DNA from 2 places in the Nocardioides lacus genome. Region 2 is predicted to be linked to the other one. Evidence: riboswitches for the same ligand, from Rfam matches in the RefSeq annotation. Region 2 holds a riboswitch; the other holds the start of a gene.
What was found. A riboswitch is a leader RNA that binds a small molecule or an ion and turns the genes downstream of it on or off. The one in region 2 is predicted to bind S-adenosylmethionine.
Positions count from the first base shown of each region.

Region 1: another riboswitch for S-adenosylmethionine. It lies ahead of P5P86_RS17795 (aminotransferase class V-fold PLP-dependent enzyme); the one in region 2 lies ahead of thrC (threonine synthase).

Region 1 covers NZ_CP123620.1:3,789,511-3,793,850, reverse strand. The annotation lists gene P5P86_RS17810 (MFS transporter) at 1-228, shown strand, start outside; gene P5P86_RS17805 (flavin reductase family protein) at 275-778, shown strand; gene P5P86_RS17800 (FAD-dependent oxidoreductase) at 855-2,156, shown strand; SAM riboswitch class IV at 2,227-2,341, shown strand; gene P5P86_RS17795 (aminotransferase class V-fold PLP-dependent enzyme) at 2,359-3,738, shown strand; gene hemQ (hydrogen peroxide-dependent heme synthase) at 3,757-4,340, shown strand, end outside.
Region 2 covers NZ_CP123620.1:1,013,972-1,018,311, forward strand. The annotation lists gene P5P86_RS04700 (LytR C-terminal domain-containing protein) at 1-346, shown strand, start outside; gene otsB (trehalose-phosphatase) at 467-1,300, shown strand; SAM riboswitch class I at 1,401-1,539, shown strand; gene thrC (threonine synthase) at 1,549-2,832, shown strand; gene P5P86_RS04715 (SGNH/GDSL hydrolase family protein) at 2,976-3,824, shown strand; gene P5P86_RS04720 (LacI family DNA-binding transcriptional regulator) at 3,843-4,340, shown strand, end outside.

The DNA of each region.
Region 1 (4,340 bases), 1.5 Mb from region 2:
ACCCCCCTGATCGCGGCCTGGCTCGTCGAGCTCTCCGGCGACCGGAGCCTGTGGTTCGTGGCGGCGTACAACGTGCTGCTCGCGATCATCAGCCTCGCCTGCATGCGGGCGCTCCCCGAGACGCTGGGGCGCGAGCTGGACGATCGAGCGGTGCGTCGCACGAGGCGGGAGATGACGCCGGTGTCCACGGGGGACGGTCGTGGCGGGATTGCGTCGTATGTCGAGTAAACTTATGGAGAATCTGATCAAAGACTCCGGTCCCGAGAGGACACACATGAGCACCTTGTCGGCCCTGACCACCAACCAGGACCTCGACCCGATCGCGCTGCGGCAGGCGTTCGGCGTCTTCCCGACCGGTGTGGTGGCGGTGGCGGCCGTCGTCGACGGCCGGCCGGTCGGCCTGGCGGCGTCGTCGTTCACGTCGGTCAGCCTGGACCCGCCGCTGGTCTCGTTCTCGATCGCGCGGACGTCGAAGACCTGGCCCGACCTGCGCCGCGCCACCCATGTCGGCGTGACGATCCTGGCCGAGCACCACGGTGACGTGTGCCGCCAGCTCGCGGGGGAGCCGGACGAGCGGTTCGACGGCATCGCCGTCTCGGTCTCCGGCGACGGCGCGCTCACCCTCGACGAGGGCCTGGCCCGCTTCGATTGCACGATCTACCGCGAGGTGGAGGCGGGCGACCACGTCATCGTGCTGCTGCAGCTCCATGCGGCCGAGCACGCGGCCGGCCAGCCGCTGGTCTTCCACCGCTCCGGCTTCGGCCGCCTCGCCGGCTGACCCCCCACGACGCCCGAGGGGTCGCGGTCAGCACCCGGCCGCGACCCCGTCGGGTCCTACCTGCGAAACTCGAGCGGTGCGCGTCATCGTCGTGGGAGCAGGGATCGGCGGTCTGGCTGCCGCCCGCGAGCTGGCCGTCGCCGGCCACGAGGTGAGTGTGCTCGAGGCCTCGGACCGGGTCGGGGGCAAGTTGCGCGTGGAGAGCGTCGCCGGGGTCGGTGTCGACGTCGGCGCCGAGGCGATGCTGGCCCGGCGGCCGGAGGGCCTCGCCCTGGCGGCCTCCCTCGGCCTGCCCGTGGTGCACCCGACCCGTGCCGCCTCCCGGATCCTGTCGCGAGGCGCGCTGCGGCCGATGCCGCGCTCCATCATGGGCGTCCCGACCGACCTCGACGGGTTGGCCGCATCCGGCATCCTCAGCGAGGCGGGCATGGCTCGCGTGCGGGAAGAGGCCGGACTCCCGGTCGTGTCGCCGACCAGGGACGTCTCGGTCGGCGACCTGGTCGCCGAGCGGTACGGCGACGAGCTCACCGATCGGCTCGTGGAGCCGCTGCTGGGAGGCGTGTACGCCGGCAACGCCCGCCGGATCTCCACGCGGGCCGCCGTGCCGCAGCTGCTGACCATGCTCGCCCGCGGCCCGCTCACCCCCCAGGCCGTGGCGGCGCCGGTCTCCTCCGCGCCGGTCTTCGCCGGCGTGGCGGGTGGGATGGGACGGCTGCCGGAGCTGCTCGCGGAAGGCCTCGACGTACGGCTCTCCTCGCCGGTGCGCTCCCTCGACGATCTCGACGCGGACGCGATCGTGCTCGCCACGCCCGCTGCCGCGACAGCGCGGCTGGTGCGCTCCCTCGCGCCCGAGGCGGCCCAGCTGCTCGACGGCATCGAGTCGGCGACCAGCGCCGTGGTGACCCTCGCCTTCGAGGCCGGCGAGCTCGATCTCGGCGACGACCGCTCCGGCTTCCTGGTGCCGCCGGTGGAGCCGACGGCGATCAAGGCGGCGACCTTCTCCTTCGCCAAGTGGGACTGGGTGCGCGAGGCCGGCCGGGCCGCGGGGGACCTGCTCCTGCTGCGCACCTCGCTGGGCCGGGCGGGCGAGACCATCGACGCGGACGACGCCGAGCTGGTCGCCGCATCGCGCCGGGACCTGGCGAGGATCGCGGGCGTGACGGCGGTGCCGGTCGACGTGCACGTGCAGCGCTGGGTCGACGGACTGCCGCAGTACGCCGTGGGACATCGCGAGCTGGTCGAGCGGGTGAGGGCCGCCGTCGAGAGCGTCCCCGGTACCCGCCGGCTCGCCGTCTGTGGCGCTGCCTACGACGGCGTCGGGATCCCCGCCGTGATCGGCTCGGCCCAGCGGGCTGCGGCCGGCCTCACCCGCGACTGAGCGTCTTTGTCTCATATGTCGGTAGACCAACTCGACGATCCGCCCGCCCCTCGCCCTAGACTCTCCCGCAGGTCACGACTGCCAGCGACAAGCCCCGGCTAGCTGGCGGGCAACCCTCCTTCGCGGTGGGGTGCTCCGGGTGACGACCAGGCCCACGTCGACGCGACGTCGGGCAAGCGCGAACAACACGAGGTGATCGTCCATGTCCCTGTCCACCCCTTCGGGCCCCGTCCTCCCCGCCGCCGACGCGAACATCGAGGCGCTGCTGCCGCTGGCGGCCGACGAGACGCGCGTGCCGCTGCTCGACGGTCGCTGGGTGCGCTACGCCAACCTCGACGGCGCCGCCAGCACCCCGGCGCTGGCCAGCGTGGCGGCCCGGGTCGCCGAGGTCACGCCGTGGTACTCCAGCGTCCACCGCGGTGCCGGCTACCTCTCCCAGGTCTCCACCGCGCTCTACGAGGAGGCGCGCCACACCATCGCCACCTTCGTCGACGCTCGCGAGGACGACATCGCGGTGATCACCCGGAACACCACCGACGCGGTCAACCTGCTCGCCTCCGCCGTCCCCGGGCGCACGCTCGTCCTCGACATCGAGCACCACGCCAACCTGCTGCCCTGGCAGCGGTCGCCGCATGGCGTCACGGTGGTGACGGGTGAGTCGACGGTGGCGCGGACGCTGGCCGCCCTCGAGGCCGAGCTGGTCGGCAGCCGGCACGCCCTGCTCGCGATCACCGGTGCCTCCAACGTCACCGGCGAGAGCCTGCCGATCGACCGGGTCGTCGCGCTCGCCCACGAGCACGGTGCGCGGGTCCTCCTCGACGGCGCCCAGCTGTTGCCGCACCGGCGCTTCTCGCTGACGGCGACCGGCGTCGACTACGTGGCGTTCTCCGGCCACAAGCTCTACGCCCCGTACGGCGCCGGAGCCCTGATCGGGCGGCGCGACTGGCTCGACGACGCGCCGGCGTACCTGGCCGGGGGAGGCTCGGTCCAGCGTGTCACCGTCGAGGGAGCCACCTGGTCACCCGCCCCGGCCCGACACGAGGGCGGCACGCCGAACCTGATCGGCGCTCTCGCCATCGCCTCGGCCTGTGAGGCCCTGGCAGCGCTCGACCCGGTCGCATGGGAGCACCACGAGCGGGTGCTGCGCGAGCGGCTGGTCGAGGGCCTCGGCGCGATCCCGGAGGTCAGCACCGCGGCCCTGTGGGAGGACGCCGCGGAGCCGGTCGGCGTGGTCACCTTCACGGTGGCGGGGGCCGACGCCGGGCTGGTGGCGACGTACCTCTCGGCCGAACACGGCATCGGCGTGCGGGACGGCAAGTTCTGCGCGCACCCGCTGGTGACGCGGCTCGGTCTCGTGGAGGGTGCGCTGCGGGCCAGCGTCGGCCTGGGCAACGGCAGCGAGGACGTCGACCGGCTCCTGGCGGGCCTGCGCGCCTTCGTCAGCGCTCTCGCGACGGGCGAGCTGGAGGGGCGCTACCGGTCGGCGGACGGGCTGTGGGGTCTCGCCGCAGATCCGCGTCCACTGCCCCGGATCGCCGGGCTGGCGGCCTTGGCCCGGACCGCCTCCGCGTGCCGCGGGTGAGCCCCGCACAATAGAGGCATGAGCACGCCGCAGACAGCCGACCCGCAGGCCCACCTCAAGACCAACGCCGCGAAGATCAACGAGCTCAACGCCGCGATCCGCTACACGATGTGGTCCGTCTTCGCGCTCGACGAGCCCTTCGCCGACGCCGAGGCGGGCGTCCGCGAGGAGGAGACCGCCGAGGTCGAGGCGCTGGTGGCCGAGCTCGCAGCCGACGACGTGGTGCTGCGCGGCCTCTACGACGTCGCCGGACTGCGGGCGGACGCGGACCTGATGGTGTGGCTGCATGCGGACTCCTCGGACAAGCTGCAGCGCGCCTACCACCGCTTGCGCCGCACCGCCTTCGGCCAGCGGCTCACTCCCGTGTGGTCCCAGATGGCGCTGCACCGGCCGGCCGAGTTCAACCGCTCGCACCTGCCGGCCTTCCTCGCCGAGGAGCGCTCGCACGACTACGTGGCGGTGTACCCCTTCATCCGGTCCTACGAGTGGTACCTGCTCCCGGAGGGGGAGCGGCGTGCGCTGCTGGCCGAGCACGGCCAGATGGCTCGCGACTACCCCGACGTACGGGCCAACACGGTGCCGTCGTTCGCGCTGGGTGACTA
Region 2 (4,340 bases):
GCCGGCCTCGAGCACCCCCTCTCCCAGCAGTGCCGCGAGCACCGCCCCGGCCACGAAGGCGAAGACGGTCAAGCGCGGCAAGGTGTACGTCGAGGTCTTCAACAACTCGCGCGTCAAGGGTCTGGCCGCCACCGTGAGCACGAAGGCGACCAAGGTCGGCTGGAACGTGGTCGGCACGGACAACTGGTACGGCTCGATCCCGGCGACCACCGTCTACTACCCGCAGCGGCTCAAGGCGGCGGGCAAGCAGCTCGCCCTCGACCTCGGCATCCATCGCACCGCACCGGCCATCGACCCGATGAAGATGGACCGGCTCACCGTCATCCTGACGGCCCCGCTGGGCTGAGCCGGGCTGAGCCGGGCTGAGTCGGGCTCGGATCGGCCCGAGCGGGTCTGCTGCGTCCGTTCGTCGTTCGGCCGCCGGGGCTGTGCACGGCGTTCACCGGACTCGTGCCAGGCTAGTGCCATGGACTTCGCGTCGGCCCGAGCTGAGCAGAAGTACGCCGCCCTCGCGGCGCTCGCCTCGCAGGCGGTGGTGGCGCTCGACTTCGACGGCACGCTCTCGCCGATCGTCGAGGACCCGGCCCAGGCGCACATCCACCCCGAGGCCGGTGCCGTGCTGACCGGGCTGGCGCCGAAGGTGAAGGCGATCGCCGTGGTCACCGGCCGGCCCGCACGCCAGGTGCTGGCGCTCGGTGGCCTGGAGGAGGTGGCCGACGCGCTCGCCGCGACCGGCACGGAGCTGCTGGTCTACGGCCAGTACGGCAACGAGCACTGGAACTCCAGCCATCGCGCCATCGTCGGGCCCCGCCCGCCGGTCGGGCTGGCGACCTTCCTGCGCGAGCTGCCCCGGATCCTGCGGCGGCACGACGCCGCGGACGCCTACGTCGAGGAGAAGGGCCTGGCGGTCGCCGTGCACACGCGCCGCCTGGCTGACGCCCAGGGTGCCTTCGAGCGCCTGCTCGAGCCGCTGCGCGAGGCGGCCGAGGCCCACGATCTCGCCGTCGAGCCGGGCAAGCAGGTGATCGAGGTGCGCTCGCCCGGGATGGACAAGGGCCTGGTCGTCGACCGGCTGGTGGACACGCTGGGGGCGAAGGCCATCCTGTTCGCCGGCGACGACCTCGGCGACGTCGAGGCGTTCGAGGCGCTCACCGCCTGGCAGAACGAGGGGCTGAGCACGCTGAAGGTCTGCTCCGCCTCGTCGGAGGAGAGCGCGCTGACACCGCTGGCGGACGTGGTGGTCAAGGGTCCTGACGGCGTGCTCGACCTCCTGCGCCAGCTCACCGCCGACGCGGGCTGAAGGCGCCGTACGACGTGCGGATGTCCGCATGGTGGACGGATTGACCGAGATGTGGACATCCGGTTCGGTGCTGGCGCCGCCGCTCCCGTAGCATCGCTCTTGCTCATCGAGAGGGACTGAGGGAACGGCCCAGCGAAGTCCCGGCAACCGATCGCGATCCTCCTCCCGCCCCGCGGGCAGGCCGCGGTGCGGTGCTAATTCCGGCCCGGCGCGAGAGGCGCGACCGGGGAAGATGAGGAGGAGGACTCATGAGCGCCAACACCATCGAGCACGGTGCCTCCGGCACGACGCTGCGCGAGGGAGCGTTCGGCAACGCCACCGCCCTGTCGTGCCGCGAGTGCGGTCACCGCATCGACCTCGGCCCGCACTACGCCTGTCCGGAGTGCTTCGGACCGCTTGAGGTCGCCTACGACTTCCCGGCGGTCACCCGCGCCGAGATCGAGGCCGGCCCGCGCAACATCTGGCGCTACAAGGCGCTGCTCCCGGTCCCGGCGGACATCGAGGAGAGCCCCAACACCGAGCCCGGCTTCACCCGGCTGCTCGAGGCGAGGAACCTCGCCCGCGAGCTCGGGCTGACCAGGCTCTGGGTCAAGGACGACAGCACCAACCCCACCAACTCCTTCAAGGACAGGGTGGTGGCGTGCGCCCTCAGCGCCGCCCGCGAGCTCGGTGCCAAGGTGTTCGCCTGTCCCTCCACCGGCAACCTGGCGAACGCCGTGGCGGCGGCCGGTGCCAGAGCCGGCATCAAGACGGTCGTCTTCATCCCGAGCGACCTCGAGCAGCCCAAGCAGGTCAACTCGGCGATCTTCACCGACAACCTGGTGGCCGTCGACGGCAACTACGACGACGTGAACAAGCTGGCCCAGGAGATCGCGGCGGAGGAGGAGGGCTGGGCGTTCGTCAACGTCAACGTGCGTCCCTTCTACGCCGAGGGCTCCAAGACGCTGGGCTTCGAGATCGCCGAGCAGCTCGGCTGGCGGCTGCCGGACCAGATCGTGATCCCGGTCGCCTCGGGTTCACAGCTCACCAAGGTCGACAAGGCGTTCGGCGAGCTGATCAAGCTCGGCCTGGTCGAGGACAAGCCCTACAAGATCTTCGGCGCCCAGGCGCAGGGCTGCAACCCGGTGGCGACCGCCTTCAAGTCCGGCGTCGACGCCATCCGCCCGGTCAAGCCGGACACGATCGCCAAGTCGCTGGCCATCGGCAACCCGGCCGACGGCATCTACGTGCTCGACTCCGCGCGCCGCACGGGTGGAGCCGTCGAGGAGGTCTCGGACGAGGAGATCCGGCAGGCGATCGTGCTGCTCGCCCGCACCGAGGGCATCTTCACCGAGACCGCCGGTGGCACCACCCTCGCGGTGACCCGGAAGCTGATCGAGACCGGTCAGCTCGACCCGTCGCTGGAGACGGTCATCATCAACACCGGGCACGGCCTGAAGACGCTCGACGCGGTCAGCGGGATCGTCGGCCCGCGGGCCACGATCAAGGCGTCGTACGACGCCTTCGAGGCGGCCGGCCTCTCGCAGGCCTGAGGGCGCGCCGGCACCCGGTCCGACGTCGATGCCTGGCTCTCACCCGTTCCGTAGGCAGCGGGTCGCTGAACGGATGCGCAACGCGGGCAGTGCCGTACCGCCGCGTTGAACATCCGTTCACCTCGACCGGCTACAAGCAACGCATGACCCGTGAGGAAGCACGCCAACTCGGCCGGATCGCCGTCGGTGCCGGTGTCGCCGGCGCCGTGGGAGCGGTGGGGGCGGCGCTCGGCGCCGGCTTCGTGGTGCTGCTCAAGCGCCAGGCGGCGCACGCACGCGCCATCATCGGCAAGCCGTTCGGCGAGGTGGCGCCGTTCGCCGACAAGGTCTACAAGAAGTCCTACGGCGACCCCGTCGAGCTGCTGCTCCTCGGCGACTCGATCGCTGCCGGGCTGGGGGCGGAGGATGCCGACGGCACGCTCGGCGCCCGGCTGGCCAAGGGCATCGCGAAGAAGACCCGTCGCGCCGTACGGCTGACCACCGCCGCCAAGGTGGGCAGCGAGTCGTGGATGCTGCCCGAGCAGCTGATGTCGTTGCTGCCGTCGTACCGGCCGGACGTGGCGGTGATCGTCGTCGGCGGCAACGACGTGACCCATCGGGTGCCGATCGCCGACTCGGTCAAGCACCTCACCGAGAGCATCGAGGCACTGCGGGTGCGTGGGGCCGCCGTCGTGGTCGGCACCTGCCCCGACCTCAGCGCGCTCCGGGCCCTGCCACAGCCCCTGCGCTCGCTGGGAGCTCGGGCGTCGCGCCAGCTCGCCAGCGCCCAGGCCCAGGCGGCACACGGCGCCGGCGCCTACGTGGTCTCGCTCGCGGACGTCGTCGGGCCCTTCTTCATCACCAACCCCGACGAGATGTTCAGCCTCGACCGCTTCCACCCCAGCGCGGTCGGCTACAAGCGCACCGCCAAGGCGATGCTGCCCTCGGTGCTGGCCGCGCTCGGCGTACGCGACCAGGTGCCGTTCGGTCATCGGGCGCCGACGCCGACCTGATGGCCTAATCTGGCGGCCATGCCGCGCAGCGCCACCCGCCGTCCCACCCTGGAGGACGTCGCGTCGCTGGCCGGCGTCGGCCGTGGCACCGCCTCGCGGGTGATCAACGGCGGGGCCCGCGTGTCCGCTCGCGCGCGGCGGGCCGTCGAGGAGGCGATCGCCGAGCTCGGCTACGTGCCCAACCGCGCCGCCCGATCGCTGGCCAGCCAGCGCACCGACGCCGTCGCCCTGGTGATCGCGGAGTCGGAGGAGCGGGTCTTCGGTGAGCCGTTCTTCGCCGGCGTGGTGCGGGGCATCGGTACGGCGCTGACGGCCAGCGACCGCCAGCTCGTCCTGCTGCTGGCCCCCGCCGACCGCACCGACACCCTCACCGACTACCTGACCCAGCAGCACGTCGACGGCGTCCTGCTGCTGTCGCTGCACGACGACGACACCCTCGCCGGCCGGATCGCCGAGCATGGCGTGCCGGTGGTGATCGGCGGGGGCACCCGCCCCGGGCCGGGACTCGGCTACGTG